Halorhodospira halophila: one gene and its partner. The protein of the gene in region 1 interacts with the protein of each later gene in a pairwise test. Links are inferred from orthologs where the notes say so. Each region holds a gene or a part of one and is shown on either strand. Other genes may lie near its edges. The genes, in order: ligA and leuS.

Region 1 (14,673 bases):
AGGGGCGCGATTGGTCAGCGAGCGTCCCAGGGAAATCCCCACCTGCGCGTCGTAGCTGGACCCGTCCAGGTCCCGGGGCGCACCGCTGAAAGAATCGGCATATCCACTGCTGCCCAACTGGATAAACAACTCGAGCTCGGGCAACAAGCCATTCCGCGTCCGGGTAACCTGCAGGTTCTCGCTGCGCAGATCCAGGCGGGCCTGATTGAGTTCCGGGCGCCGCTCCAGGGCCAGGGCCAGGTGCTCGGCCACCGGATCGGGCTCGACGACCAGGCGCTCGGGGTCGGTCAGGGGCTCGATCTCTCGATCCTCCTGGAGCTGATCCTCGCTGCCGATCAAGCGCAGCAGCTCCAGCCGCGCCGCCTCGCGGCGGCTGCGCGCATCGATCAGCTCCTGGCGGCGCAGGGCGGCCTCGGACTCCAGCGGGGCCAGCTCGGTCTCGGCCAGGTCGCCCAGCTCGATCCGCTGCTCGGCCCGCTCCACCTCCTGCTCGGCCAGCTGCAGGGACTCCTCGAAGATGGCGATCTCGCGGTCGGCGAGCACGAAATCCCAATACGCCGACTCCACGTCCGCCACCAGTTGCTGCGCGAAGCCCTGCAGCTCGTGCTCCGAGCGCAGGGTTTCCAGCTCCGCCTGGCGCAGGCTGACCAGGTTGACCGCTCGCCCCCGGCCCTGCAGGAGCTGCTGGCTGAGCCGTAGCTGCAGGCCACTGGTATGAAGCTCCTGCCCGGTTTCACGATCCTCGTCGAAGTCCTGGACCGCCGACAGGCGCCACTCGGCCCCCATAGGCAGACGCTGACTGATGCCGGCCGAGAGCCCGACGTCGGTGCGATCGGTATCCCGCGCCCGACCCGTCTCAAGGCCGATCTGCTCCAGCTGCCGCCGCCGGTAGTCCCCCTCTAGGAAGACTTCCGGATCGAACGCCCCCAGCTCGATCTGCTCAAAGGTGCCCGCCACCACCGGGCCGAGGCGCTCGGCCTGGAGCGCCGGATTGTGCTCGACAGCGCTGTAGACCGCCTCCTCCAGGCTCAGCTCCCACGCCTCGTCGCCGCCGGCCACCACGCGGCCGGCGAGCAGCAGCGCCGAGCCCAGGAGCAGGCCGCCGGTCAGCGGGCGGCGCCAGCCGCAGTCACACCATCGCATGCCGTCTGCCCTTCGCCGAGTGGAACAGGGTGAAGACCACCGGGATGACCACCAGGGTGATCAGGGTGCCGGTGATCAAACCGCCGAGCACGGCGCGGGCCATGGGGGCCTGCGCCTCGGCGCCCTCGCCAATGCCCAGTGCCAAGGGCAGCAGGGCCAGGCCGGTGGTCAGCGAGGTCATGAGCACCGGGCGCAGCCGTCGTCGCCCGGCGATGAGCACCGCCTGACGCGGCGGGGCCCCGCGGACCAGGCTGCGGTTGGCGCGGTCGACGAGCAGGATGCCGTTGTTCACCACGATCCCGGCGAGCAGGATGATGCCGATGAACGACTGCGCGCTGATGGTGGTGCCGGTGGCCCAGAGCATCCCCACCACGCCGACACCGGCCAGGGGCACCGTGAACATCACCACCAGGGGATTGCGCAGGGATTCGTAGAGCGAGGCCATGACCATGTAGACTAGGGCCACCGCCAGCAGCAGGGTGATGGTCAGTTGCTGCAGCGCCTCGGCCTGCTCCTCGTAGTCGCCACCGATGCGCCAGCCGTAGCCACGCGGCACCGGGACCCCGGCCAGCTCGGCGCGGGCGTCGGCCACCACCGAACCGAGATCCCGGCCGCTGATGTTGGCCTGCAGCGTGGTCACCCGCTGGCGGTCGCGCCGCTCGATGGTCAGCGGCGACTCGCCCTCCACCACATTGACCAGGCTGCGCAGAGCCACCGGCTCACCGCTGCGGTTGGGCACGGTGAGATCGAGCAGCTCTTCACGCTCGATCTGCCGGGCATCGGCCAGGCGCACACGGATCGCCACCTCCTCGCCGGTATCCCGATAGAGCCCGGCGCGGGCACCCGCCACGGCCACCTCGATGGTATTGGCGATGCGGCTGACCGAGACGTCCATATCCGCCGCCCGGGCCCGGTCAATGTGCAGCTGTTCCTCCGGCGCCGAGCGGTCCTGACCGGTGCGCACGTCGGTGACCCCCTCCACCCGGCTGACCCGCTCCTCCATGGCGCCGGCCACGCGGTCCAGGGTCTCGCGCTGGAAGCCGAAGACCTCGATGGTCAGCTCCTCGCCCTCGGCGCCGAAGCCACCGCGGGTCGGCCGGGTCTGCCGGGCGCGCACGCGCACCTCGGCGCCGGGGGTGGCCTGGAAGGCCTCGCGAAGCTCGTCGGCCACCTCTTCGGTGCTGCGATCGCGCTCGGTGACCGAGACCAGGGAGAAGTCCAGGCGGCTGGTGTCCCCGCCGCCGGCACGGAAGCCGCCGGTGCCGGAACTGGAGACCCAGTGCTCGGCCTCGGGCACCATGGCGACGGCCCGCTGCTCGATCCGGCGCATGCGCTCGTCCATGAATGCCAGCGACACCCCCGGCTCCCACTCGAAGCTCATGCGGATATCGCCCTCGTCGGTGCCGGGCATGAGCTCGGTGCCGAGCCGCGGCACGATAGCCACCGCCAGCACCACCAGCGCCGTGGCCAGGCCCATCACGGCGCCGCGGCGACTGAGCACACCGCCGAGCAGACGCCGGTAGCCACGCTCCAGTGCTCGGTACCAGGCCACCCGGGCCACCCCTTCGGAGCGCTGGGGCAATCGGGCGGCGAGCATCGGCACAACGGTGAAGGCCACAATGAGTGAGCCGAACAGGGCGAAGCCGACCACCCAGGCGAGCTGGGTGAATAGCGCCCCGGCGATCCCCTCGAGAAAGACCAGCGGCACGAAGATAGCCAGCGTGGTCAGGGTGCTGGCGGTCACCGCCGGAGCCACCTCCAGGGTGCCGTTGACCGCCGCCTCATAAGGGGCCAGGCCGCGCTCGCGGCGGGCCATGATCGACTCCAGCACCACGATGGCGTTGTCGACCATCAGCCCCACGCCGAGCGCAATACCGCCCAGGGTCATCAGGTTCAGGGTGAAACCGGCAAAGTAGACCAGGGCGAAGGTGGTGACCAGCGACACCGGGATGGCCACCGCGGCCACCATGGCGGCGCGCAGGTCGCGCAGGAAGATCAGCAGCACCACCAGCGCTAGCACACCGCCGAGCAGGATCGCCCGCCCCAGGTTCTGCATCGAGCGCTCGATATAGACGGCGGTGTCGCGCACTGGCGTCAGGCTGACCTGGGGCAACTCGTTGCGCAGCTGCTCCAGTTCCGCGCGCACCCGCTCTGCCGTCGCCACGGTGTTGGCGTCGGAGCGACCGCGGACCGCCAGGCGGATCCCCGGCTCACCGTCGATGCGGATACGCCGCGTCTCCTCCTCGTGAGTGTCGCGGACCTGCGCCAACTGCCCCAGCCGGACCAGCGATCCGTCTTCCCCGCGGGCCACCGGCAACCCCTGCAGCGCGTCGAGGTCGGTCACCCGCCCCGGCACGCGCAGCCCGAGTTCCAGGCGGCCCTCCGCCCGGCGCCCGGCGGCCACCTCGAAGTCGGCATCCGCAATGGCCTCACGAACATCCTCCAGGGAGAGCTGCGCGGCGCGCAGACGCCCCGGATCCACTGCAACCTCGATCTCTCGCTCAAGACCGCCCCAGATATCCAGGGCCCCGACCCCGGGCACCCGCTCCAGGCGGTCGCGAATGCGGTCCTCGGCCAGAGAGCGCAACTCGATGGGATCGAGCTCGGCGGACAAACCGATAACCAGAACGGGACGGTCGGAGAGGTCCAGAAAGCGCAGCCGCGGCCGATCGGCCTCGTCCGGCAGATCGCGGACGATCCGATCCAGCCGCTCGCGGATGTCGTTGGCCGCGGCCTCCAGATCGGTCCCCCAGGCAAAGGAGAGGCTGACGTCGCCCTGATCCTCGGCGGAGACCGATTCGATGCGCTCCACCCCGGCCACCGGGGCAACAGCGTTCTCGATGGGCTCGACGATCTGCGACTCCACCTCCTCGGGGCCCGCGCCCGGGTAGTTGGTGGAGATGCGCAGGGTGGGGTATTCGATCTCCGGCAGCAGGTCCACCGGCAGCCGGTCGAGGGCGTTCAGGCCCAGGGTCACGGCGATCAGCGTGACCATCACGGTAAAGACCGGACGCCGGGCGCAGAAGGCGGCGATCTTCACGGCGCGGCCACCTCGTTACCCGGCTCGCCGACCACCTCGACGCGACTGCCGTCGGCGAGCAGGTGCTGACCGAGGGTCACCACGGCGCCGCTCAGGGGCGCCTCGCCCTCCGCCTGCGGGCGCACCTCGACGCGCCCCCCGGCACGCAGACCGGTCTCCACCGGCACCAGGCGCACCCGCGGCGGACCCTCCTCGGCCTCCTTGAGCAGAAAGACCGAGGACCGGCCGCCGCGCTGGATGACCGCCTCGCGGGGGACGGTGACCACGTCCTCGGCGCGCCCGACCTCCACCGCCAGGCGGGCGAACATGCCCGGACGCAGGCGGCCTTCGGGGTTGGGCACGGTGAATTCCACCCGGGCCTGGCGCGTGGTGGCGCTGAACAGCGGGGCCAGGCGAGCCACCTCGGCCGGGAAATCGGTATCCGGGTAGCCCTCGACGCGCAGCCGCGCGGCCTGGCCGGGCATCAGGCGGGCGTACTCCCGTTCGGTGACGAACGCCTCGGCCCGCAGCTGCGAGACATCCAGCAGGGTCAGGATCGCCTCGCCGGCGCTGACCGTGGCACCGGGGTCCTTGAAACGCTCGCCGACCACCCGCTCGCCGTCGTCCCAGTCGGCGCGGATCTCGGTGAACGAGCGGCGGATCTGCGCGGCGCTCAGCGCCGCCTGCTGCTGGGCGATCTGCGCGCGCGCCAGCTGCACGCGGCTGCGCTCGGCGGCCACCTGGGCTTCGGCCGCCTCCAGCTCGGCGGCGGATGCGATCTCGCGCTCCCTCAGCTCGCGGGTGCGGTTGAGGTCGCGCTCGGCGGAGGCCAGGGCCGCCTGGCTCTCGGCCAGCTGCGCGCGTGCTACCTCGAGGCCAGCCTCGGCTTCGGCCACCTCCTGCGCCACCTCCTGATCATCGAGCCGGGCGATCAGGTCGCCGGGCTCGAGGGTGTCACCGATGCGCACCTCCAGGCTGCGCAGCTCACCGGTGACCTTGGGGGCGAGCTCGTAGCGCACATTCGCCTCGAGGTTGCCGTCGAAGCGGCGCACATCCTTCAGGTCGCGACGCTCCACCGGCTCCACTTCGACGGCTACGGCGGCGCTCTCGCGCTCCCCGCCGGGGCCGGCGCCGGTACCCAGGTCGGCGCGGAACAGCGCCACGGCACCGATCACGATCAGGGCACTGGCGCCCCACAGGAGGAAGGTCTGGATGCGGCTACGGGCTCTGACGGGCATGGAGTCTCGATCGGTTCACCGGTTGGAGAGGTGCGGCAAAGTATACCAATCCCCTGGGCCGCTTCGGGGAAAACCGGCCCGGGCCCGCTGCGCAGTGGCTACGCCCTGCGCTCGCCGAGCAATTCCCTCAGGCCGGCTTCATCGAGGATTTCGACACCGAGTTCCCGGGCCTTGTTCAGCTTGCTGCCGGCATCCGCCCCCGCCACCAGGTAGTCGGTCCGGCTCGAGACGCTGCCGGTCACCCGACCGCCACACGCCTCGATGGCGGCCTTGGCCTCGTCCCGGGTCAGGCCCTCCAGGGTGCCGGTGAGCACCAGGGTGCAGCCGGCCAGGGGTGACGCGGCGACCTGCTCCGGCGGTTCCGGCTCAGGCCAGCGGACCCCGGCGGCGCAGAGGTGATCGACCACGTCGCGATTGTGGGGCTCGGCAAAGAAGCCGGCGATGGCCCGCGCCACCACCGGGCCGACATCCTCCACGGCCTCGAGCTCCTCGGCCGGGGCCGCCATCACCCGCAACAGCGCCTCGCTGGTGATCGCCGTCCCCGCTTCCACGCCGGCGGCCTCTCGCAGCCGGCCCAAATCGCCGCGGGGGATCGCGGCCGTCAGACCGTAGGCCGCTTCGGACAGGCGGCGCGCGGTCACCTCACCGACATGGGGAATCCCGAGGGCGTAGAGGAACCGCGCCAGCGTTGTACGCCGCGCCCGCTCGAGGGCGGCGAGGAGGTTATCGGCGGACTTGTCGCCCATACGCTCGAGCCCGGCCAACTGGGCGTGGCTCAGGCGAAACAGATCAGCCAGGTCGGCCACCAGCCCCTTGGCCACCAGCTGCTCGACGATCTTCTCGCCCAGCCCGTCGATGTCCAGGGCGCGGCGGGAGGCGAAGTGGAGGATGGCCCCCTCGCGCTGCGCGGGGCAGTAGAGGCCGCCCACACACCGGTGGGCCGCCTCGCCCTCGATGCGCTGCACCGCCGAGCCGCACTCCGGGCAGGTCTGCACGCGCTCCTCGAAGCGCCACGGCTCGGCCTGCCGCGGGCGCTTGTCGTGAATCACGGCGGTGATCTGCGGGATGACGTCGCCGGCACGGCGCACCATGACGGTATCGCCTTCGCGCACGTCCATGCGCGCCAGCTCGTCGGCGTTGTGCAGGCTGGCGCGGGCAACGGTGACACCGCCCACCTCCACCGGCTGCAGCCGGGCCAGGGGGGTGACCTTGCCGGTGCGTCCCACCGAGGGGACGATCCGCTCGACCACGGTGGTCGCCTCCCGGGCCGGGAGCTTGAAGGCCAGGGCCCAGCGGGGGGCGCGGGCGGTGAAGCCGAGCTGCTCGCGGGCGGCCAGGTCATCGACCTTGAACACGGCGCCGTCCACCTCGAAGGGCAGTGCATCCCGGTCCTCGATGAGCCGCTCGCGGTAGGCCTGGCACGCGGCCACGCCTTCCAGGCGCTCCAGCGGCGCGGTGGTGCGAAAGCCCCACTCGGCCAGGCGCTCGAGCACCTCCCAGTGGGTGGGCACCCCCAGCGCCAGCGGCTCGCCGACGCCGAAGGTGAACAGGGTCAGCGGTCGCTGCGCGGTGATCCGCGGGTCGAGCTGCCGCACCGACCCGGCGGCAGCGTTGCGCGGGTTGGCGAAGGGCCGCTCGCCCGCCTCGAGACGGGCCTGATTGAGCTGCTCGAAATCCTCCTTTCGGATCACCACCTCGCCGCGCACCTCAAGCCGCGCCGGATGGCCGCTGCCGCGCAGGCGCAGCGGCACGCTGCCGACGGTGCGCACGTTGTGGGTCACGTCCTCACCGCTCTGCCCATCGCCCCGGGTCCCGGCACGCACCAGCACACCGTCCTCGTAGGTCAGGCTCAGCGAGATGCCGTCGAGCTTCGGCTCACCGGTGTAGAGCACGCTGGCCACGCCGAGCCGGTCGCGGATGCGGCGGTCGAACTCGACCAGATCCTCGCCCTCGAAGGCGTTGTCCAGCGAGAGCATGGGGGTGTCATGGGCGACGGCGGCGAAGCCCTCCTGCACGGTCCCGCCCACCCGCCGGGTGGGCGAGTCGGCGGTGGCCAGATCGGGGTAGGCCGCCTCCAGGCGCTGCAGCTCGGCGAACAGGGCGTCGTACTCGGTATCCGAGATGCTCGGCCGGTCGAGGACGTAGTAGCGGTGATCGTGCTCGGCGATCTCGGCGCGCAGCTCGGCCACGCGTCGCTGCGCCTGCTCGCGGGACGGCGTCGATTCAGCCACGCTCGCTCCTTGTCGGGTGGGTCTTATTGGCGCTTATGCACGGCGATGTGCAGCCGCCGCCGGTGCTCGCGCAGCTGTTCGCGCATGTGCTCGGCGATCTGCTGCGTCATGGTGGAACGGGTGCTATCGAGCAACTCGCCACCGAGTTCCACGGATACCTGGTAGGCCGTGGCCAGCATCGCGTCGAGCACCTGCTCGCCATCCACTGGCAGGGGTAGCTGCATGAAGAACACCAGCCCCGGGGTCTCCAGGCCCGGCAGCGTCTCCTCCGGGTCCAGATACCCCGGCTCCACCATGCTCGCCGCACTGAACAGGGTCACTCGCCCCGTCTCACTCTGCCCGCGGCGGTGCCAGATGCGTTGCTCGCCCGGAACCATGCGCACCCGCCGCAGGGCCCGCTCGATCGCCGCCCCCCGGAAACGCTCGCCTTCCGGGGCGGCCACAAACGCCACCAGGATCTTCTCCGCTTCCTCGACATCGCCACTGCGGTAGGCGGCGATCTCCACCTGCGAGGCCGGCGAGAGCTTCAGCGGCGCCGGCTCCTCGACCCCGGCGGTGGCCGTCCCGCCGCCCCTCCCTGCCGGCGACGGCTCCGACTTCTCTGCCCCGCTCCCGGCGTCGCTTGCCCCGACCGGCTCCGCGTCGGCATGCCCCGCTGGCTGCGAACCGCTTCCGGCGGCGTCCGCCCCCGCCCCTACGGGTTCACCGGCCGCCGCCTGCGGCTGCTCCCCGGCTGGTGCCAGGCCGGCGCGTTCCGCCTCGGCGGCAGCGGAGCGGTGCGGCGTGCCGGTTCGCTCGTCCGGTTCGCCGGCGGCTGCCTCGGCGGACTGCCACCAGGGCCGATCGTCGCCCTGCTCGCCCGTCTGCGGCGTCGCACCCGACGCAGCGGGCCGTTCGCCCAGATCCAACCCCAGGTCGAGCTCCTCCGGGGCCAGCTCTTCCCGCTCGGCAAGGAGATCGTCGATGCCGCGCAGCTCATCGTCATCGATCACCGGGCGCTCTGACTGGCCGGGGCGCAAATCGCCGCCACCCCCTTCCTCGCCGGCGCCGGCGACGCCCCCGCGCCCCTGTGCGCTACCCGCCGCCGCGGCGGCCGGCTTCTGCTCGGCGTGCCGGCGGCGCCGATCCCGCCACCGGCCGAAGGCGTAGATCGCCAGCAACACCAGCACCCCTACGCCCAGGATCGTCCAACGCATCGCATCCATGGGTCTCTCTCCGTTATCCGGCCTCGGCGATATCGAGCGCCTCGTCCACGTCCACCGCAACCAGCCGCGAGACGCCGGGTTCGTTCATGGTGACCCCGAGCAAGTGGGAGGCCCGCTCCATGGTGGTCCGGTTGTGGGTGATCAGCACGAACTGGACCTTCTCGGACATCTCTTCGACCAGATCGCAGAAACGACCGACGTTGGCCTCATCCAGCGGGGCGTCCACCTCGTCGAGGAGACAGAACGGCGCCGGGTTGAGGTTGAAGATGGCAAAAACCAGCGCCACCGCACTCAGCGCCTTCTCGCCGCCGGAGAGCAGATGGATGCTCGATACCCGCTTGCCCGGCGGCTGCGCCATGACCACCACCCCGGTGGACAGCAGATCGTCGTCGGTCAGTTCCAGATAGGCGCGCCCGCCCCCGAACAACCGGGGGAAGAACCGCCCCAGCCCCTCGTTGACCTGATCGAAGGTCTCACGGAAACGCGCCCGGGTCTCCCGGTCGATGCGGCGAATCGCCGTCTCCAGGGTCTCCAGCGCCTCGTTGAGATCAGCGTGCTGCTCGTCCAGATAGCCGCGGCGCTCCTCCAGCTGCTGGCACTCGTCGATGGCCGCCAAGTTTACCGATCCCAAGCGCCGGATACGCTCGCTGACCTGCTCCAGGGCCTGCTCCCACGCGGCGACGGTGGCATCCGCGGCCAGGCGCTCGGCCACCTCGGCCTCCGATTCGCCGAGTTCTGCCAGGGCATCGGCCTCGTGGCTGCGGTGGACGCGCAGCTCGCCGGTCTCCAGGCGCAGCCCCTCCAGCCCCTCGCGCAACTGCTCGGCCCGCTGCTCGGCCTCGGCCCGCGCCTGCTCCTGCTCGCGCAGCTGATGATCCAGATGCTCAGCCTCGCTGCGCGCTTCGGTCAACTGCGCCTCCGCTTCGGACCGGCGCGCCAACAGGGTCTCGCGCTTTTCGGTCAATTCGGCAACCGGGTCTTCATCGTCGCCCAGAGCAGTCTCCAGCTCCGCCCGACGGCGGTCGTAGCGCTCACGCTGCTCCTCGGAGCGGCGCAGCTGCTCGCGCACGGACTCCAGAGCGGTGCGGGCACTCTCGAGCTTGCCGGCCAGATCGTAGCGCCGCTCACGGGCCTCGCGCAGCCGCTCGCCGGCGCGCTCGAGTTGCTCGCGCTGATCCTGCTGCTGCGCCTCGACCTCGGCGGCGCGCTCGGCGGCCGTGGCGGCAGCGGCGGCGGCCTCCTCGGCAGCGGCGGCGGCCTCCTCCTGCTCCTCGCTGGCCGCATCGCGCTGCTCGACCAGGCGGCTGCGCTCTCCGGACAGCTCCTCGCGCCGCTTCCGAGCCTGCTCGAGGGACTCGCGGCGGTGTTCCAGACGAGCCTGCAGGTCGGCGTGGCGCCGGTGCAGCGGACCAAGCTCGGCAGCCAGTTCATCGCGCCGGCGCTCGGCCTCGGCGGCCCCGCCGCGGGCGTCGGCCAGCCGGCCCTCGGCCTCCTGGACCCGCGCCTCGGCATTCTCCACCTCCTCGCGCAGAGCCTGGATCTCCTGCTCGCGCTCGAGCACACCGCTCTCGGCGTCCTCCTGCCCGGGCAGGCGCACCCAGTTGGCGCCCATCCACACCCCGTCGGGGGTGACCACCGTCTCGCCGGCGGCCAGCTCGGGGCGCAGGGCCTCGGCGGTGGCGGCGTCCGGGGCGCAGCGGATCCCGGCGAGGAGTTCGCGGGCCGCCTCGCTGCCGTGAACATGCGCCGCCAGGCGATCCTCGGCCGGTGCCGGCAGCAACTGGGCCTCGCCGACCAGGGTCAGCGGCCCGCCGTCCGGGGCCCCCTCGCTGGGCAGCGATTCCGGCTCGATGCAGACGGCCTGCAGGGCGTCACCGAGGATCGCCTCCACCGCCCGCTGCCAGTCGGCATCCACGCGCACGGTCTCGGCCAGACGCGGCGCCCGCGCCCAGCCCCGGCGTTCGAGCCAGGCGTGGCGATCGTCCCCGCGCCGGCCCAGGGCCGACTCCTGCAGGGTTTCCAGGGAGGTGAGCCGGGCCCGCGTGCCGGAGACGGCCTCACGCGCCGCCTCCAGCTCCCGGGCCGCCTCGTCCCGCTCGGCGGCGCGGGTCTCCAGCTCCTCGGCGGCGGCATCGCGGCGCTGCTGCAGGTCCTCAAGTTCGGCGGAGAGCTGTTCCTCCTCCGACTCCAACTCGCTGATGGCGCTCTCCAGCGCGTGCAGATCCACCGAGTCGCGCTCGTCGTCGAGGGCCTCGATGCGCTCGTCGAGCTCACGGACCCGGCGGGCGGCGGCGTCATGACGAGTCCGCTCCACCTCCTCGCGCCGCTGCGCCGAGGTCTGCTCGGCGCGGACGGCGTCGGCCTCGTCGCGCCAGGCATCCAGGCGCCCGCGAGCGTCCTCCTGAGCGGATTCCGCCACCTGCTCCTCTTCGCTGGCCGCCTCCAGGGCCGGCTCCAGCTCCTCGACCCGCTCCTCGAGGACCGCGCGCTTGTCCCGATCGGCGGTCACCGTGGCGTCCAGCTCCTCCAGCGCACGGCGGGCCTCGGCCAGCTCCTCCTCCCGCCGACGACGCAGGTCGCGGGCACTCTGGATGCGCTCGTCCACCGAGGCGATCTCGGCCCCGATCTCGTAGTAGCGGCCCTGGATGGTGTTCAGCGCCTCGTGGCGCTCCCGGGCCGACTCGCGCAGGGCCTCGATCTCACGCTCGGCGCGGCGCTGCTCGGCCACCGCCGACTCGCGCTGGTTCTCCTGCTCGCGGATGCTGGCGTCGCGCTCGGCGATGCGCTGATCCAGATCACGCAGCCGCAACAGCGAGAGTTCACCGCGTAGGCGCCGCTCCTCAGCCTTGTAGGAGCGGTAGCGCTCGGCGGTCTCGGCCTGGCGGCGCAGCTTCTCGAGTTGCTTGTGGACCTCGTCGCGGACATCCTCAAGCCGCTCCAGGTTCTCGCGGGTATCCCGGATGCGGCGCTCGGTCTCGCGACGGCGTTCCTTATAGACGGAGATGCCCGCAGCCTCCTCGAGGTAGACGCGCAGCTCCTCGGGGCGGGACTCGATCACCCGCGAGATCATGCCCTGCTCAATGATGGTGTAGCCCCGCGGCCGCAGGCCGGTGCCCATGAAGACATCCGAGATATCGCGCCGCCGACAGCGGGTGCCGTTGAGGGCGTATTGCGACTGCCCCTCGCGATTGACCTGGCGCTTGACGGAGATCTCGTTGTAGGCGGCGTACTGGCCGCCGATGGCCCCGTCGCTGTTGTCGAAAATGAGCTCGATGCTCGCCTTCCCCACCGGCGAGCGGGCGCTCGAGCCGCTGAAGATGACATCGCTCATGGACTCGCCGCGCAGGTGCTTGGCCGAGCTCTCGCCCATGACCCAGCGCACGGCGTCGATGATGTTCGACTTGCCGCAGCCGTTCGGCCCCACGACGCCGACCATGCGTCCGGGCAGGGGCACCGAAGTGGGGTCCACGAAGGACTTGAAGCCGGCGAGTTTGATCCGCTTGAGATGCATCGTAGAGACGACGGGCGCGTCCGGTTAGGATAACGGACCATTATCAAGCCTCACCGGACCCTTGGAAAGCCATGTCGACTGAACCCTCGAACGCCCTGGAGACCTTCGCAAACCCCAACCCGGAGCGGGATTACACCATCCGGATGGAGATCCCGGAGTTCACCTGCCTGTGCCCGAAGACCGGCCAGCCCGACTTCGCCACGCTCAACCTGGAATACACCCCGGACCGGCACTGCGTCGAACTCAAGTCGCTGAAGCTCTACATCTGGTCCTACCGCGAAGTAGGCGGGTTCCACGAGGCGCTGACCAACCAGATCCTCGCCGACCTGGTCGACGCCACGCAGCCGCGCCATATGAAGCTGACGGCGCACTTCAACGTGCGCGGCGGGATCTGGACCACGGTCGAGGTGGAGCACCACGGCCGCTGACCCCAGGGACGGCATGAGCGGGCCCGGCGCACCGTTCTCAACCCGCTTCGCCCCCTCGCCCACCGGGCCGCTGCACTTCGGCTCGCTGGTGGCGGCGCTGGGCAGCTGGATCGAGGCCCGCCACCACGGCGGGACGTGGCATGTGCGCATCGACGACCTCGACCCGCCGCGCGAGGAGCCCGGGGCCGCCGATGCCATCCTGCGGATCCTGGAGGCACACGGGCTGGGCTGGGACGGCGAGGTGGTCTACCAGAGCCGGCGCGGTGCGGCGTACCAGGCCGCGCTGGAGCGCCTGCGCGGCGCCGGCCTGGCCTACCCGTGCGCCTGCTCACGCCGCGAGACCCAGGCCGCCGCCCGCCGCCACGGGGCCATCGGGGCGGTCTACCCGGGCACCTGCCGCGACGGGCTGCCCGCCGGCCGCGAGGAACGCGCGGTGCGGGTGCGCACCGACGGGGCGCGGATCCGCTTTACCGATGGCGCCGCCGGCGGGATCACCACCGAGCTGGAGGCAGAGGTGGGCGATTTCGTCATCCGCCGCGCCGACGGCTTCTTCGCCTACCACCTCGCCTGCGCGGTGGACGATGCCGCCTTCGGTTACAGCCACGTCATCCGCGGTCAGGACCTGCTCGTCTGCACACCGCCACAGATCCACCTCCAGCGCCTGCTCGGGCTGCCCACCCCGATCTACCACCACCTGCCGCTGGCGTTCAACGAGCACGGCCAGAAGCTCTCCAAGCAGAACCGGGCGCCGCCGCTGAGCGAGGACCGGGCCGCGGCGAACCTGGTCGAGGCGCTGGGTCTGCTCGGCTATTCGGCCCCGGAGCGGCTGCGCCGAGCCGCCCCCGCGGAGGTGCTGGCCTGGACCCTGGCGGCGCGCGCCGGATCAGAACCGCTGGCTTAGCGCCACCCGCACCTCGCGGCGCTCGCCCTGCACCCGTGGGGCCGCCAGGTAGCGCTCGTCGGTGGCGTTGTTGACGCGCAGGTCGAGCCGGGCGCCCCGGGACCATTCGAGGGTGCCGCCGAGGCTGTGCACGGTGTAGGCGTCGGTGCGGTACTCGTTGGCATCATCCAGGTACCAGCCACCCACGTACTCGCCGCAATACCAGAGGCTGAGCGGCAGGGCGGTGTACGCGCCCAGATCGTGGCGCAGCTCCAGGCCCGCCAGGTGGCGGGGTACGCCCTCCAGGTGGTTGCCGCGCTGCTGCGGCTCTTCCTCATCGTAGCTGCGGCTGCGCTGGATGGTTACGTTGGGCACCACCTGCCAGGCTTCGGTCTGCAGCCGGTAGCGCACCTCGACCCCTTCCACCTCCACCTCGCCGACCGCGCGGAAGTAGTCCTCATCCGGATACGCCTCATCCTCCTGCGGCAGGTTCTCCTCGCGCAGGTGGTAGGCGGCCACGGCCAGTTGCTGGCGGTCGGTCGGCGCATGACGCCAGCCGAGTTCGGTGATCGCGCTCTCCCGCGAGGGGAGAAAATCGCCGTGACGATCCTCGCCCTCATTGGGGCGCAGGCCGGTCCCGGCGTGCACGTAGACGCGGCTTCGCGGGGTCACATCCAGCTCCGCCCCGGCCTGCCAAGTGACCCCACGGTCCTCGGCCACCACCGCCAGCTGGGGATCGTCCTCATCGCCCTCGCGCACCTCGTACTCGTTGTGGCGCACCCCGGCGGTGAAGGCCCAGCGCTCGCCAAGCTCGATGCGATTGGCCAGGTAGGCCCCGTACCGATCGACCTCCTCCGGGCCCTCCTGGCGCTCCAGGGCCAGGTTGCCGAGGCGGATCCCGGAGAAGTCGGGATCCCGGGGATCAACGCTGAACTGCTGCCACCAGTCGCCCTCGTCATCCCAATAACGCAGCTGGTCGCGCTGGAAGTCGATCTCCTGTCGGTGCGCATCCGCGCCG
Region 2 (14,736 bases), on another replicon or contig:
AAGGCCTTCTGCACCCCGTCGGCGATGATCACCTTGTCGCCCAGGCGCGGCCCCGGCGGGATGTAGAGCTGCTGGGTCTCGTTGCGCTTCTGGAACTCCTGGGACTGCAGCTCCTCGAACTGCTTGATGCGCGCCTTGTTCTTGGCCTGGCGGCCCTTGGGGTTCTGCTGGACCCACTCGCGCTCCTGCTGGATCGCCTTGCGCTGGGCCTGCTCCTCGCGGGCTTCCTGCTGTAGCCGCTTCTCCTTGTACTCGAGCCACGCGGAGTAGTTGCCCTGAAAGGGGATGCCCTCGCCGCGGTCGAGCTCGAGGATCCAGCCGGCCACGTTGTCCAGGAAGTAGCGGTCGTGGGTCACCGCCACCACGGTGCCGGGGAACTCGTGGAGGAAGCGCTCCAGCCACGCCACGCTCTCGGCGTCCAAGTGGTTGGTGGGCTCATCGAGCAGAAGCATGTCCGGCGCCGAGAGCAGCAGCTTGCACAGGGCCACCCGGCGGCGCTCGCCACCGGAGAGATTGGCCACGGAGGCGTCCCACGGCGGCAGGCGCAGGGCGTCGGCCGCCTGCTCCAGCTTGCGGTCCAGGTCCCAGGCGCCGGCGGCCTCGATCTGGTCCTGCAGCTTGGATTGCTCGGCGATCAGGGCGTCGAAGTCGGCTTCCGGATCGGCGAACTGCGCGGAGACCTCGTTGAAGCGATCCACCAGGGCCTTGGTCTCGGCTACGCCTTCCTCGACGTTGCCGCGCACGTCCTTGTCGTCATTGAGCCTCGGTTCCTGGGGCAGGTAGCCGATCTTGATGCCAGGCTGCGGCCGCGCCTCGCCGTCGAACTCCTGGTCCTCGCCGGCCATGATGCGCAGCAGGCTCGACTTGCCCGCCCCGTTGAGCCCGAGAACGCCGATCTTGGCGCCCGGGAAGAAGGATAGCGAGATGTCCTTGAGGATCTGTCGTTTGGGGGGTACCACCTTGGATACCCGGTTCATGGTAAAGACGTACTGGGCCATAGCTCCGCCGCGTTAACGAACAGGGGTGGATGATCCGTAGGGTTACGGTCGCGATACCCCTGATTCTACCGCGTGATGGGCGGGTGGGCATCCGTTGACCATCCGGTGCACGCGCAGCACGCCTCCTTAGAGGGCGCCGTCGGATAGCGGTCTACCGTGTGCGTGGGTGATCGCGTAGAGTACCGCTGCCGGTGGGCCGCGGCCTGGGGGGGATGGTCAGGCGATTTGCTGCTTAACCGATTCTGGAGGGTGACACGACGGCATGATCAGCGGGTGGCGGCGAGCGGCGGGCGAATGACCAGCGGTTGGTGGGCATCATGGGGCGGCGCACGGCTGAGCTTGAGGGCCCTGCTGGCGGTGATGGTCGTATCGGTTGCCCTGGGCACCTTTCTAGCGACCGCCTCGGTGACGCTGTTCATCCACGAAAGCCTCATCCGCGATCACGCCGAGCGCACGGCCGAGGCAACGGCCGAACACACCTTCAGCTCCATGTTCCAGGTCATGAGCCGTGGTTGGGGCCGGGAGGATCTTGAGGCCTACATCGACGCGCTGGAGGCGACCTACGACGACAGTCCGCTTGGGGTGGCGCTCTACCGTGGTGATCCAGTCGAGGCGCTGTACGGGCCCGTCGAGGGTTCCCGGGAGCCGGACCCGGTCATCGAGCAGGCCCTGGCCACCGGGGAGTCCCAGCATCGCCGGGACGGTACCCGGCAGCGGCACGTCATGCCTGTCGTGGCGCAAAGCGAGTGCCTCGACTGCCATGTCAATGCCGACTCCGGCGATGTCCTTGGCGTCGTGGCGGTCAAACAGGACCTCAGTCCCCAGCTGAGCGAGGCTCGTGCCGGCTTCGGCTGGCTGTTCCTGATTTTCGTGCCCCTGACTCTGCTCGCCGGAGCGGCCGCCGCCCACTGGCTCAACGTGCACCTGACCCGCTCGCTGGAGCGCTTCAGCGCACAGGTCGAGCGGGTCAATGCCATCGGCGATCTTGAGGACTTTCAGCCGCGGACCATCAGTCTGGGGTTCTCCGAGCTCAACCGCGTCATGCACCAGGTCGATGCCCTGATCCGTCGGCTGCAGACGGTTGCGGCGGACAAGGCGGTTCTCGACGCCCACCAGGCCCAGCTGGATGAGGAGCAGGAGACGGCGCAGCGCATCGTGGCGCGCGCTACGGCCTCCGCGGCCCGGGAGGCGCCGGGGGTGCGGTACGCCTATCAGCCGGCCGCAATGCTTGGCGGTGATGTCTTCCTTGCCGAGCGCCGGCCGGACGGCACCCTGGTGCTCCTGCTCGGCGACTTTACCGGACACGGAATTGGCTCCGCGGTGGGGGTGCCGGCCCTGGCAGCCCTTTTCTACGACATGGTTCGGCGTGGGCTGGACAGCGAGGCGCTGCTCGAGACTGTCAACGACCGGCTTTACCGCAACCTGCCGCCCGAGATGTTCCTCGCTGCCGCGCTCTTCGAGATCGACTGCCGCGAGCGTCGTCTGGGGGTCTGGAGCGGAGGCATGCCCCGGGCCTGGCTCCTCGGTCCGGGAGGGGGTGAGACGAGGCTCGATGCCGAGGGCCTGCCGCTGGCGGCCGTCCCTGGCGGGGCGGTCGAGCACCGGCGGTTGGCGTACCATCCGCTGTTTGCCGGTGCCCGGCTGATCGCCTGCTCCGACGGCCTGACCGAGATGGCGTCGCCCGCCGGCGTGCGCTACGGGGAGGAGCGAGTGGAAGCCCTCCTGGCGCACACCCGTCCGGGAGAGGCCTTCGATGCGCTGCTCGCGGATGTGGCCGCATGGCGCGGCGACAGCGAGGCCGGCGACGATCTGACCCTGCTGGGGGTGTCTTTCGACGAACTCTTTGCGGAGGCCGCCGAAGGCTGTCCAAGGGCATCCGCTCCGTCCGCCTAGTCGCCGGGAGCGGTGCTCCGGTGCGGGCGTGCAGCCGGTCAGGGAGGGTCCCGGGGCGCCAGGCGCACCAGCAGTGCCTCGAGATCGGACCGGCGGGCCGGCTTGGTGAGGAATTCGTCGCAACCGGCCTCGAAGCCCTGCTGCTCCACCTCGCTGCGCGCGTGGGCCGTGAAAAGGGCGATCGGGACCGGGGGCGCGTCCCGGCCCTCGGCCTCCTCGTCGCGGATTGCCCGCGTCAGCCGCAGGCCGTCGAGACCGGGCATCTGCAGGTCGAGCAGGAGGAGGTCGAAGGGGTGTTGGCGCCAGGTGCGCAGCGCGCTCGCGCCGTCCTCGACCACGGTGACCCGGGCCTCCATCCGTTCCAGAAGGGTCTGCGCCAGCATGGCGTTGGTCGGTTCGTCCTCGGCGACCAGGATGCGTAGACCGGGCGGGGGGCGCTCCGTCGTCTCTGTCGGCGGGCGCTGCGCCCGGGAGGCGCGCCGGTCGTCCAGCGCCTCCAGCGGGGTGGTCAGGGTGAAGGTCGATCCCCGGCCTTCGACGCTGTGCAGGTGGAGGTCGCCGCCGATCATCTGCGCGACTTCCCGGGTAATGGCCAGCCCGAGCCCGTGCCCCGGTTGCTCGCCTTCGTAGTCGCCCCGATCGAAGGCCGCGAAAACTTGGTCTCGCGTCGCCGCGGGAATGCCGGGGCCGGTGTCCTCGATGGCAAAGGCCAGCTGTTCGCCCTCGGGGCGGGCCGTCACGGTGACCCCGCCGGCCGTGGTGTACTTGACGGCGTTATCGATGAGGTTGGAGAGCGCCTGTTCCAGTCGCGTCCGGTCGCCCCGCACCCAGCGCGGGAGCCCGGCATCGACTCGGCAGATCAGATCGATGCCCTTCGCTCGCGCGGTCGGCCGATAGAGGGCGCATTGCCCCTCGATCAGCGAGGGGAGGTCCAGCGGTTCGGTATGCGCCTGCAGGCGGCCACTCTGCAGCTGGCTGAGCTCCAGCAGCGAGTCGATCAGCCCGTGCAGTCGTTCGCCGCCGCGCTGGCAGTATTCGGCGTAGCGCCTGCGCTCCTCCGCCGTGAGGTCCGTCTCGGCGAGCAGCTGGGAGAACCCCATCAGCGCGTTCAGCGGGGTGCGCAGATCGTGGCTGATGGCGTTCAGGAAGTCGCTCTTGGCGCGCAGGGCCTGCTCCAGCTGCTGCTCCACCCACTTCTGATCGCTGATGTCGAAGGTCACGCTCAGGGTGGCGATGAGGTTGTTGTTGCTATCGGTGATCGGGTGGACCGAGAAGACCGCCGGGAAGGTGGTGCCGTCGCTGCGCAGCAGCTCCATCTCGCGGCGCACCGGGGTGGAGTCGTGGCGGAGGTGCTCGATGATGGCCTCCGGGTGGAAGCGGTCCTCGGGGAGGTGGACCAGCGAGACCGGCCGGCCGACCAACTCGTGGCGGGCATACCCGAAGAGCGCCTCGGTGCCGGTGCTCGTCTCCTCGATGATCCCCTCCAGGTCCGTCTTGATCAGGCTGACCGAGGTGGCCGCCTGGAAGATGGCTTCGAGCTCGCGCTGCCGGTGCTCCAGCTGCCGGCGCAGCCGCTGCTCGTTCTCGCGGTGACGCAGCTCGAGCTGCGCGATGAGCAGATCGGCCAGATCCTCCAGCGGGATCAGCTCCTCCTTGCTGATCGTGCGCGGTTCGCGGTCCTGGATGCAGAGGACCCCGACGGGTTGCCCGGCGGGCGTGACCAGTGGGGCACCCGCGTAGAAGCGGATGCCGGGAGGGCCGGTGACGAGCGGATTGTCGTGGAAACGCGGATCGGTGCGCGCGTCCTCGACCACCAGCAGCCCCCCTTCCGCGATGACGTGACCGCAGAACGAGATGGAGCGGGGGGTTTCGCAGTCTTCCAGGCCGCGGGCCGACTTGAACCACTGCCGGTCGCGGTCGACGAAGGAGACCGCGGCGATGGGTACGTCGTAGATTCGGCAGAGGGTGCGGACACAGCGATCGAAGGCCGCCTCGGCCTCGGTGTCGAGGATGCGGTAGCTGTACAGTGCCGCCAGCCGGATGTGTTCGTCATCGGGAATCGGGGCGGACTTCATGGCGCCTCCCTGGGGCGGCCGGTTCGGCTTGGACGGGTTGCACGGGCCGATACGGCTTCCAGGCCCCGGGTCCAGTTCTGCTCAGCATTACCCGCTTCGGGGCGGGGTTTCAAGTGGCCGTGGCACGCGAGCCCCGGCTCTCGCCATTGCCTGCAGAAACAAGGGGGTTGACGCCGGCGGCGATGCCTGTAGAATGCGCACCCGTAACGACACAGCGGGTGTAGCTCAGTGGTAGAGCACAACCTTGCCAAGGTTGGGGTCGTGGGTTCGAATCCCATCACCCGCTCCATCTCCCCTCCCTTTTCCGTTGTTTCCTGCTTCATGGCGCAGTGAATCGCGCCGAGTCCGAGTGGCCCGTCCCTCGCCACGGGCCACCTCCGCGTCTTGTCCGTCAACACATTACCGCTCTGCGTCGCGGTGTGCCGTGCGTACAAACTCGGTGTGCTCGCAGCCCGGGCACGGCGGGATGTGGCCGGGGCGCTGCAGCGTGATGGTGCGCCCGCAGGCGATGCACGCCAGTTCGCCGGGGCCGGCGATCTCGTCGGTGTGGTAGAGGCTGGGCTCGCCGGTGGTTACGAATCCGCGCAGTTCCATGCTGGTGCGGTCGGCCACCGAGGAAAAGGCGTCCCACAGCCAGCTCTCCAGCATCTGTAGGTCCATGCGCAGCCAGTCGCGCAGCGGGTGGTCGTGGCTGCGGTCGGCCAGCCAGGCGCCCGCCTCCTCCAGGTCGCGCTGCAGGGCGTCGCCCACCCGGTCGGCGTCGGCGCGGGGCAGTTCGCCGTCGGCGACCATGGCTCGCTTGACCTCCTCCAGGGCTTGGGCCAGGCGCGGGCCGCCATCCTCGCAGCTGGCGAAGCGCTCGCGCAGGCGGGTGAGCATGCGCTCGTAGCTGGTGGGCAGGTGGCCCGCCTGGTGTTCCGGGTCGGACTTTTTGCTCATGCGGCCTCCGTGTCGGGTCGATGCCATCGCACCTCGGGTACTGGGTACCAAGGTACTAGCAACGCCGGCCGATGTGCAGATTGCTTGCCGGATGCGAGCCTGCCCGGCGGATCCGGGGGCCGCGCAACTAGAACCCCGGGACGTGGCTCCGTTATCCTGCACGGCTCACCTGCCCGGGAAAGCGACAGACACCGATGGACAACCAGTACCGACCGAAAGAGATCGAAGCCGAGGCCCAGGCCTACTGGGAGCAGCAGCAGACCTTCAGGGCGCGCGAGGACACCGGACGCCCCAAGTACTACTGCCTGTCGATGTTCCCGTACCCCAGCGGACGGCTGCACATGGGCCACGTACGCAACTACACCATCGGCGACGTGGTCAGCCGGTATAAGCGCATGCAGGGCTACAACGTCCTCCAGCCCATGGGCTGGGACGCCTTCGGACTGCCCGCCGAGAACGCCGCCATGGAGCGCGGGGTGCCACCGGCAGCGTGGACCCGCGAGAACATCGCCGCCATGCGCGAGCAGCTCAAGGGGCTCGGCTTTGGGTACGACTGGTCCCGCGAGCTGGCCACTTGCGATCCCGACTACTACCGCTGGGAGCAGTGGCTGTTCACGCGGCTCTACCGCAAGGGGCTGGTCTACCGCGATACCGCGGCGGTGAACTGGGACCCGGTGGATCAGACCGTGCTCGCCAACGAGCAGGTGATCGAGGGGCGGGGCTGGCGCTCCGGGGCCCTGGTCGAGCGGCGCGAGATCCCGCAGTGGTTCCTGCGTATCACCGACTACGCCGACGAGCTGCTCGAGGCGCTCGATGAGCTCGAAGGGTGGCCCGAGCAGGTGCGCAATATGCAGCGCAACTGGATTGGCCGTTCCGAGGGCGTCGAGCTGAGCTTCGATCTGGCCGGTCGCGACGAGCAGCTGACCGTCTTTACCACGCGCCCGGACACCCTCTACGGGGTCACCTATATGGGCCTGGCGCCGGAGCATCCGATCAGCCTGGAGCTGTCCGAGGGCAACCCGGCCATCGCCGAGCTGGTTGACGAAGCCCGCTCGGGCGGCACGGCGGAGGCCGATCTGGCCACCCGCGAGAAGCGCGGCGCCGACACCGGGCTCGAGGCCGTGCATCCGCTCACCGGTGAGCGGATCCCGGTCTGGGTTGCCAACTTCGTGCTCATGGAGTACGGGTCCGGCGCGGTCATGGCGGTGCCCGCCCACGATCAGCGTGACTGGGAGTTCGCCAGCGCCTATGGGCTGCCCATCCGGCCCGTCGTGCACCCGGCCGACGGCAGCGAGCTGGACATCTCCGCCGGTGCCTTCAGCGACTACGGCGTGTTGGCCGACTCCGGCCCGTTCAGCGGCATGCCCTCTGATCGCGCCTTCGTGGCCATCGCCGAGCGCCTCGAGGGCGAGGGGCGGGGCCAGCGTCGGGTGCAGTACCGCCTGCGCGACTGGGGTGTGTCGCGGCAGCGCTACTGGGGCGCCCCGATCCCCATGATCCACTGTGCCGACTGTGGCCCGGTCCCCGTTCCCGACGATCAGCTGCCGGTGACGCTGCCCGAGGACGTGGCGATCAGCGGTAGCGGCTCGCCGATCAAGTCCATGCCGTCGTTCTACGAGACCACCTGCCCCGAGTGTGGCGGTGCGGCGCAGCGTGAGACGGACACCTTCGACACCTTCATGGAGTCGTCCTGGTACTTCGCCCGCTTCGCCTGCGCCGATCAGGACAGCGCCATGCTCGACGAGCGGGCGGACCACTGGGCCCCGGTGGATCAGTACATCGGTGGGATCGAGCACGCCGTTCTGCATCTGCTTTACGCGCGTTTCTACCACAAGGTGCTGCGCGACGAGGGGCTGGTCAGCTCCGATGAGCCGTTCACCCGGCTGCTCACCCAGGGCATGGTGCTCAAGGACGGGACCAAGATGTCCAAGTCCAAGGGCAATACCGTCGACCCCCAAGAGCTCGTCGAACGTTTCGGCGCCGATACCGTGCGCCTGTTCACCATGTTCGCGGCGCCGCCGGATCAGTCCCTGGAGTGGTCGGATTCCGGGGTCGAGGGCGCTTACCGCTTCCTGCGCCGCCTCCATGGCCTGGTGCGCGATCACGTCGCACGCGGTTCGGCGCCGGCGCTGGATCCGCAGGCGCTCAGCGACCCCCAGCGCGATTTGCGGCGCAAGGTTCACGAGACCATCGCCAAGGCCTCCGATGACATCGGCAAGCGCTTCACCTTCAATACCGCCATCGCGGCGGTGATGGAGCTGTGCAACGCCTTGGGCAAGGCCGGGGACGACAGCGACGCTGGCCGTGCGGTGATGCAGGAGGGGCTGGAGGCAGCCGTGCTGATCCTGGCGCCGATCACCCCGCACCTTTGCCACCACCTGTGGTTCGAGCTCGGCCATACGGCCCCGGTGGTCGAGGCCGCCTGGCCCGAGGCGGACGAGCAGGCGCTGGTCCGTGACGAGGTGGAGCTGGTGGTCCAGGTTAACGGCAAGCTTCGCGGCCACGTCACCCTGCCCGCCGACGCCGATGAGCAGCAGGCCCGGGAGGCGGCGCTGGCCGAGCACAACGTGCAGCGCTTCGTGGCCGACAAGGAGATCAGGAAGGTGGTCTTCGTCCCCGGCAAGCTCATCAACGTGGTGGCCAAGTAGCGGCCTTCCGCCGCCAGGGGGTGCGGATGCGATTATCGTGGCGGAACCGGTCCCAGGGGGTGGTCGGGCTGCTGGGCGTGGCAGTACTGGCCCTGGCGCTGAGCGCCTGCGGCTGGCAGCTGCGTGGCGCCCCGGGCGGGATCTCGCTGGACGACCGGGTCATTCAGGTGGTGGACGAGGCGGGTAGCAGCGAGCTGCGCCGCGAGGTGCGCCGCGCCATCGAGGGGGGCGGCGGGCAGTACACCGAGAGCGCCGCCGGTGCCGAGTGGGTGCTGACCCTGCACGGTCGGGGCAGCAGCCGCGACACCGCCTCGGTCGGGGCCGGCGGTGATGTGCTCGACTACCGGCTGACCTACACCATCGACTACAGCGTGGTCGATGCCGAGGGCGAGACGCGCATCCAGCGCACCTCGTTGGATGCCCAGCGCACCTTTGCCGATCCGGACGGCGGGGCCGACGAGCGCCGGGCCCGCGAGGCGGAGTTGGAGGAGGAGCTGCGAGCCGACGCCGTGCGCTTGCTGATGCTGCGGCTCCAGGCCCTGCGCTGATGGCCGAGCGGCCGGAGACCCTGCATCGCCAGCTCGAGCGCGGGGTGCTGCCCCGGGTCTGCTTCATCGCCGGGGAGGAGCCGCTGCTCCAGCGCGAAGCCGCCGACGCCGTGCGCCGTGCGGCCCGCGAGGCCGGGCACGCCGAGCGCGAGGTGCTCGATGTCGATGCCGGGTTCGACTGGGGGCGGCTGACCGAGGCTGCGGGCAGCCTGTCGCTGTTCGGCGATCGCCGCCTCCTGGAGGTGCGCATGCCCGGCGGCAAGCCCGGGCGCGACGGGGCCGAGGCCCTCAAGTCCTACTGCCGCGACGCCCCGGAGGACACCGTCTTGCTGGTGACCAGTGGCCGCCTGGAGCGTTCGGCCCGGGAGGCGGCGTGGGCGCGGGCGCTGGCCGGGGCCGGCATCTTTGTCTACTGCTGGCCGGTGCCGGGCCGCGACATGCCGCGCTGGGTGGCCGAGCGGCTGCGCCGCGCCGGGCTGCAGGCGGACCCCGAGGCGGCGGCGCTCATCGCCGAGCGCTCCGAGGGCAACCTGCTGGCTGCGGACCAGGCGGTGGAGAAGCTGCGCCTGCTCGTCGGCAGCGGGGGCGGTGTGGATGTCGAGACGGCCGCCGGGGCCCTGGCCGACAGCGCCCGCTATACCGTGGACGATCTGGCCGACGCTGCCCTGGACGGGGAGTGGACGCGGGCGCTGCGCGTTCTGGCCGCGCTGGAGGAGGAGGGCGTGCAGCCTCCGCTGATCCTCTGGGCCCTGGCCCGGGATATCCGTGTGGCGGCACGGCTGGCGGCCGGCGCCGACGAGGGCGTGCTGCAGCGCGAGCGGATCTGGAAGCGGCGGGCCGCGCGGTTGCGCAATGCCGCCCGCCGGCGCCCGGTGGCCACCTGGCGGCAGTTGCTGCAGCGCTGCCACCGGGTGGATCGGGCGATCAAGGGGCTCCCGCCGGGGGAGCCGTGGGAGCAGCTGCGGGCCCTGGTCTCTCGCCTGGCGCGTGCCATGGCAAAATAGTGCCGGAAGGTACACCCTGTTCCTGATCGAGGCCATTTGAGCAAACCCGATGAGTGCAGAGCAGTCGAGCGACATCACCGAGACCATCCGGCGGGTCGGGCAGCAGGCCCGGGCGGCCGGGCGTGCCCTGGCACGTTCCGGCACCGGGGCGCGTAACAGCGCCCTGGCAGCCATTGCCGCCCGCATCGAGGCGGGTGCCGAGGCCATCGCCGCGGCCAACGCCGCGGACCTGGACGCTGCCCGCGAGGCCGGGCTCGATCCGGCCCTGATCGACCGCATGGAGCTGACCCCGGGGCGCATCCAGGGTATGGCCGACGGGTTGCGCGAGATCGCCGGGCTGCCGGACCCGGTTGGCGCGGTGCGCGAACTCTCCGCGCGGCCCTCGGGGATCCAGGTCGGCCGCATGCGCATGCCCATCGGGGTGATCGGCATCATCTACGAGTCTCGTCCCAACGTCACCGCCGATGCCGCCGGGCTGTGCATCAAGTCGGGCAACGCCACCATCCTGCGCGGCGGCTCCGAGGCGATCCGTTCCAATCGGGCCATCGCCGAGCAGATCCGCGCCGGGCTGGAAGATGCCGGGCTGCCCGGCGACGGCGTCCAGGTGGTCGCGACCACGGATCGGGATGCCGTCGGCGCCCTGATCCAGATGCCCGAGTCGGTGGACGTGATCGTCCCGCGCGGCGGCAAGGGCCTGGTCGAGCGCATCGCGCGCGAGGCGCGGGTGCCGGTGATCAAGCACCTCGATGGGGTCTGTCACGTCTACATCGACGGGGCGGCCGATACCGACAAGGCAGTGGCCATCGCCGTCAATGCCAAGACGCAGCGCCTGGGCACCTGCAACACGATGGAGACGCTGCTGGTGGACGAGGCCGCCGCCGGGCGCGTCCTCCCGGAGATCGGCCGCCAGTTGCGCGAGGCCGGGATCGAGGTGCGCGGCTGCCAGCGCACCCGGGACCGGCTCGCCGAGGCTGTACCTGCCACGGAAGCGGACTGGGCTACCGAATACCTGGGGCCGACCCTCTCGGTGCGAGTGGTGGACGGTTTCGAAGAGGCCGTGGCGCACATCGAGCGCTATAGCTCCGGGCATACCGAGGCCATCGTCACCGAGAGTTATCCGCTGGCCCAGCGCTTCCTCCGCGAGGTGGATTCCAGCTCGGTGATGGTCAATGCCTCGACCCGTTTCGCCGACGGTCAGGAGTACGGCCTCGGTGCCGAGATCGGGATCAGCACCGACAAGCTCCACGCCCGCGGCCCGGTGGGGCTGGAAGGGCTGACCACCGAGAAGTGGATCGTCCTTGGTGACGGCCACGTCCGCAGCTGACAGCGAGGTGAGTCGCCGCGTGAGACAACCGCTGCGCACCATTGGCCTGCTTGGTGGCACGTTCGACCCGATCCACTACGGTCACCTGCGCCCGGCTGAGGAGGTCCGCGAGGCGGTACAACTCTCCGAGCTGCGCCTGATCCCGGCGCGCATCCCGCCCCACCGCGCTCGCCCGCGGGTCGGGCCGGAGCAGCGGGCGGAGCTGGTGCGCCGGGCCGTGGCGGGCAATCCCAGCGCCTGTGTCGATGAGCGCGAGCTCCATCGCGACGGCCCCTCCTACACCGTCGACACGCTGGCCGAGCTCCGAGCCGAGCTGGGCGGGGTCTCGCTTTGTCTGATCCTTGGCTACGACACGTTCCTGGGCCTGCCGGGCTGGTCGCGCTGGCGGCTGCTGTTCGAGCGTGCCCACGTCGTGGTCACTGAGCGGCCCGGCGTGCGCGGCGCGCTGCCCGAAGCACTTGCCGAGGAAGTGGCCGACCGCGTCACCGAAGAGCCGGCGGGCCTGCGTCATAGCCCGGCCGGGCGCATCCTGTTCCAGGCGGTGACACCGGTGGATATCTCCGCCACGGGGATCCGCCGTTCCCTGGCCGTGGGTCGGTCCGTGCGCTATCTGCTGCCCGAGGCGGTGCGGCAGCGGGTGGTCGAGGCGGGCTGGTACGGCTATCCGCAGTTGTAAGAGGTCGTCATGGTGGTGGAAGAGCTGGAGCAACGGATCCGCGAGTCCCTCGACGGGATCAAGGCCCTGGACACGGTGGCCATTGATGTCCGCGGGCGCACGCCGGTGACCGACCTGATCGTGGTCACCACTGGCACCTCCCGTCGCCACGTGCACGCGGTGGCGCGCAGCCTGGTCGACGACGCCAAGGCCAGCGGGCTGACGCCGCTGGGCGTGGAGGGCGACGAGCCGAACTCGGAGTGGGTGCTGATCGACCTGGGTGATGCCGTGGTCCACGTCATGACCCGGGAGAGCCGCGATTTCTACCGGCTTGAGCGCATGTGGGAGATGGACGAGGCGTGCGCCTCCACCTCGTCGCAGTAGGCCAGAAGCCGCCGCGCTGGGTGCGGGACGGTTTCGAGGACTACGCCCGGCGCCTGGGCAGGGGGTGGCGTCTGGAACTGCACGAGGTCAGTGCCGGCGGGCGCGGCAACGACGACCCCCACGCCCGCGAGCGCGAGGGCGAGCGGCTACTCCGGGCGCTGCCGTCGCGGGCGGTCTGCGTGGCCCTGGACGAGGCCGGCAAGCCCCGCGACACCCGGCAGTGGGCGCGCAGCCTGGAGCGCTGGAGCCACGAGGGTGGCGAGGCAGCCTTCGTCATCGGCGGCGCCGACGGGCTGAGTGAGGCGGTCCGCGAGCGCGCCGATGCCTGTTGGTCGCTGTCGCCGCTGACCCTTCCGCACATGCTGGTGCGGGTGCTGGTCGCCGAGCAGGTCTACCGCGCCTGGACGCTGCTCAGCGGGCATCCGTATCATCGAACCTGAGCGCACCGCCACAAGGTCTAGGGAAATGGAGCCTTACATCATCCTCGCATCCGGGTCGCCCCGCCGGCGCGAATTGCTCGAGCGCATTGGTATCGGGTATCACACGCTGCCGGTCGCCGTCGACGAAACCCCGGAGCCCGGTGAGGGCGCCGAGATGTTCGTCCTGCGCATGGCCCTGGAGAAGGCCCGGCGCGGCTACGCCGCTGCTGAGCAAAAGGCGCCGGCGCTCGGCGCGGATACCGCGGTGGTCCTCGACGGTGAGATCCTTGGCAAGCCCGCCAGCGAGGCCGACGCCCACGGTATGCTCGAGCGCCTGTCGGGGCAGACCCACCGGGTGGTGACCGGGGTGGCGCTGGTCGACGATCGCGAGGCCACCCGGCTGTCGGTCAGCCAGGTGACCCTGCGCGAGATCACCGCCGAGGAGCGGGCCCGCTACTGGGCCAGCGGCGAGCCGGTGGACAAGGCTGGGGCCTACGCCATCCAGGGCCGGGGCGGGGTCTTCGTCGAACACCTGGAGGGTAGTTACACCGGGGTCATGGGGCTGCCGCTCTACGAGACCACGCTGCTGCTCGACAAGCTCGAGATCCCCTGGCGCGAGCGCTGGTAGGGGGCGCGTGAGCCAGGAGATCCTCATCAACCTCACCCCCCGCGAGACGCGGGTGGCCCTGGTCGAGAACGGCGTCCTTCAGGAGGTCCACCTGGAGCGGGCCCGCCGCCGCGGGCTGGTGGGCAACATCTACCTGGGCCAGGTGCGCCGCGTGCTGCCCGGTATGCAGGCAGCCTTCGTGGATGCCGGGCTGGAGCGCACCGCCTTCCTGCACGTCTCGGATCTGCAGCGCGAATCCGGCGGACCCCCGCCCCCCATCGACCGGCTGCTGCGCGAGCAACAGGCGCTGCTGGTGCAGGTCATCAAGGACCCGATCGGCAACAAGGGGGCCCGGCTCACCACGCAGATCACCGTGCCCTCGCGCTACCTGGTCCTGACCCCGCACTCCGCGGGCGTGGGCATTTCGGCGCGGATCGAGGAGGAGGCCGAGCGCGAGCGGCTGCGTGCGGTGGCTCAGGGGTTCGACGCCGAGCGCGGGGAGGCCGGGCTGATCTTCCGCACCGCGGCGGAGGGGGCCGCGGACGAGGCGTTGAGTGCCGACCACGACTTCCTCGTGCGGCTCTGGGAGAGCATCCGCCGGCGCGCCGGCGAGGCGCAGCCCGGGACCCTGGTCCACGAGGATCTGCCCCTGCTGCTGCGTGCCCTGCGGGATCTGGCCACCCGGGACTTGGAGCGGGTTCGGGTGGACTCCCGCGAGGGTTACCTTCGCCTGCGTGACTTCTGCAAGGACCTGCTGCCCCATGTTGCCGAGCGGGTGGAGCTTTACGCCGGCGAGCGGCCGATCTTCGATCTCTACGGGGTTGAAGAGGAGATCGAGCGCGCTCTGTCGCGCCGTGTGGATCTCAAGTCCGGCGGGCATCTGATCATCGATCAGACCGAGGCGATGACCACCATCGATGTGAACACCGGTGGTTTCGTCGGCAATCGCAACGTCGATGAGACCATCTTCAAGACCAACCTGGAGGCCGCCCAGGCCATCGCCCGGCAGCTGCGCCTGCGCAACCTCGGCGGCATCATCATCGTCGATTTCATCGACATGACCGACGCCGAGCACCGCCGCCAGGTTCTGCGTGCCCTGGAAAAGGCCCTCGAGCGGGATCACGCCAAGACGCAGATCGGTGCCGTCTCCTCGCTGGGGCTGGTGGAGATGACCCGCAAGCGGACGCGGGAGAGCCTCGAGCAGGTGACCTGCGAGCCGTGTCCGACCTGCGGTGGCCGGGG

What was found.
Region 2: the proteins of ligA (region 1) and leuS interact in binary tests that used the Escherichia coli proteins (3 or more experiments, as listed by UniProt). The link is inferred for Halorhodospira halophila from one-to-one orthologs.

The regions. Positions count from the first base shown.
Region 1 is NZ_NHSN01000025.1:155,475-170,147, forward strand. Bases 5,066-8,043 are described here. They hold ligA (NAD-dependent DNA ligase LigA), read right to left. Parts: upstream 7,632-8,043; coding sequence 5,499-7,631; downstream 5,066-5,498. Other genes in these bases: CCR79_RS10115 (efflux RND transporter periplasmic adaptor subunit), read right to left, coding at 5,066-5,400; CCR79_RS10125 (cell division protein ZipA C-terminal FtsZ-binding domain-containing protein), read right to left, coding at 7,655-8,043. In the rest of the region: CCR79_RS10105 (TolC family protein), read right to left, coding at 1-1,143; CCR79_RS10110 (efflux RND transporter permease subunit), read right to left, coding at 1,130-4,183; more of CCR79_RS10115, read right to left, coding at 4,180-5,065; more of CCR79_RS10125, read right to left, coding at 8,044-8,836; chromosome segregation protein SMC, read right to left, coding at 8,850-12,347; queF (preQ(1) synthase), read left to right, coding at 12,419-12,775; tRNA glutamyl-Q(34) synthetase GluQRS, read left to right, coding at 12,789-13,676; CCR79_RS10145 (TonB-dependent siderophore receptor), read right to left, coding at 13,659-14,673. UniProt on the Escherichia coli protein: DNA ligase that catalyzes the formation of phosphodiester linkages between 5'-phosphoryl and 3'-hydroxyl groups in double-stranded DNA using NAD as a coenzyme and as the energy source for the reaction.
Region 2 is NZ_NHSN01000027.1:3,536-18,271, reverse strand. What follows is about bases 5,786-8,826. They hold leuS (leucine--tRNA ligase), read left to right. Parts: upstream 5,786-6,099; coding sequence 6,100-8,553; downstream 8,554-8,826. Other genes in these bases: lptE (LPS assembly lipoprotein LptE), read left to right, coding at 8,580-8,826; CCR79_RS11435 (zinc ribbon-containing protein), read right to left, coding at 5,786-5,905. Outside these bases: energy-dependent translational throttle protein EttA, read right to left, coding at 1-998; CCR79_RS11450 (PP2C family protein-serine/threonine phosphatase), read left to right, coding at 1,359-2,891; CCR79_RS11445 (hybrid sensor histidine kinase/response regulator), read right to left, coding at 2,930-4,966; more of CCR79_RS11435, read right to left, coding at 5,366-5,785; more of lptE, read left to right, coding at 8,827-9,101; holA (DNA polymerase III subunit delta), read left to right, coding at 9,101-10,105; CCR79_RS11415 (glutamate-5-semialdehyde dehydrogenase), read left to right, coding at 10,155-11,429; nadD (nicotinate-nucleotide adenylyltransferase), read left to right, coding at 11,449-12,105; rsfS (ribosome silencing factor), read left to right, coding at 12,115-12,468; 23S rRNA (pseudouridine(1915)-N(3))-methyltransferase RlmH, read left to right, coding at 12,444-12,908; CCR79_RS11395 (Maf family protein), read left to right, coding at 12,934-13,515; rng (ribonuclease G), read left to right, coding at 13,523-14,736.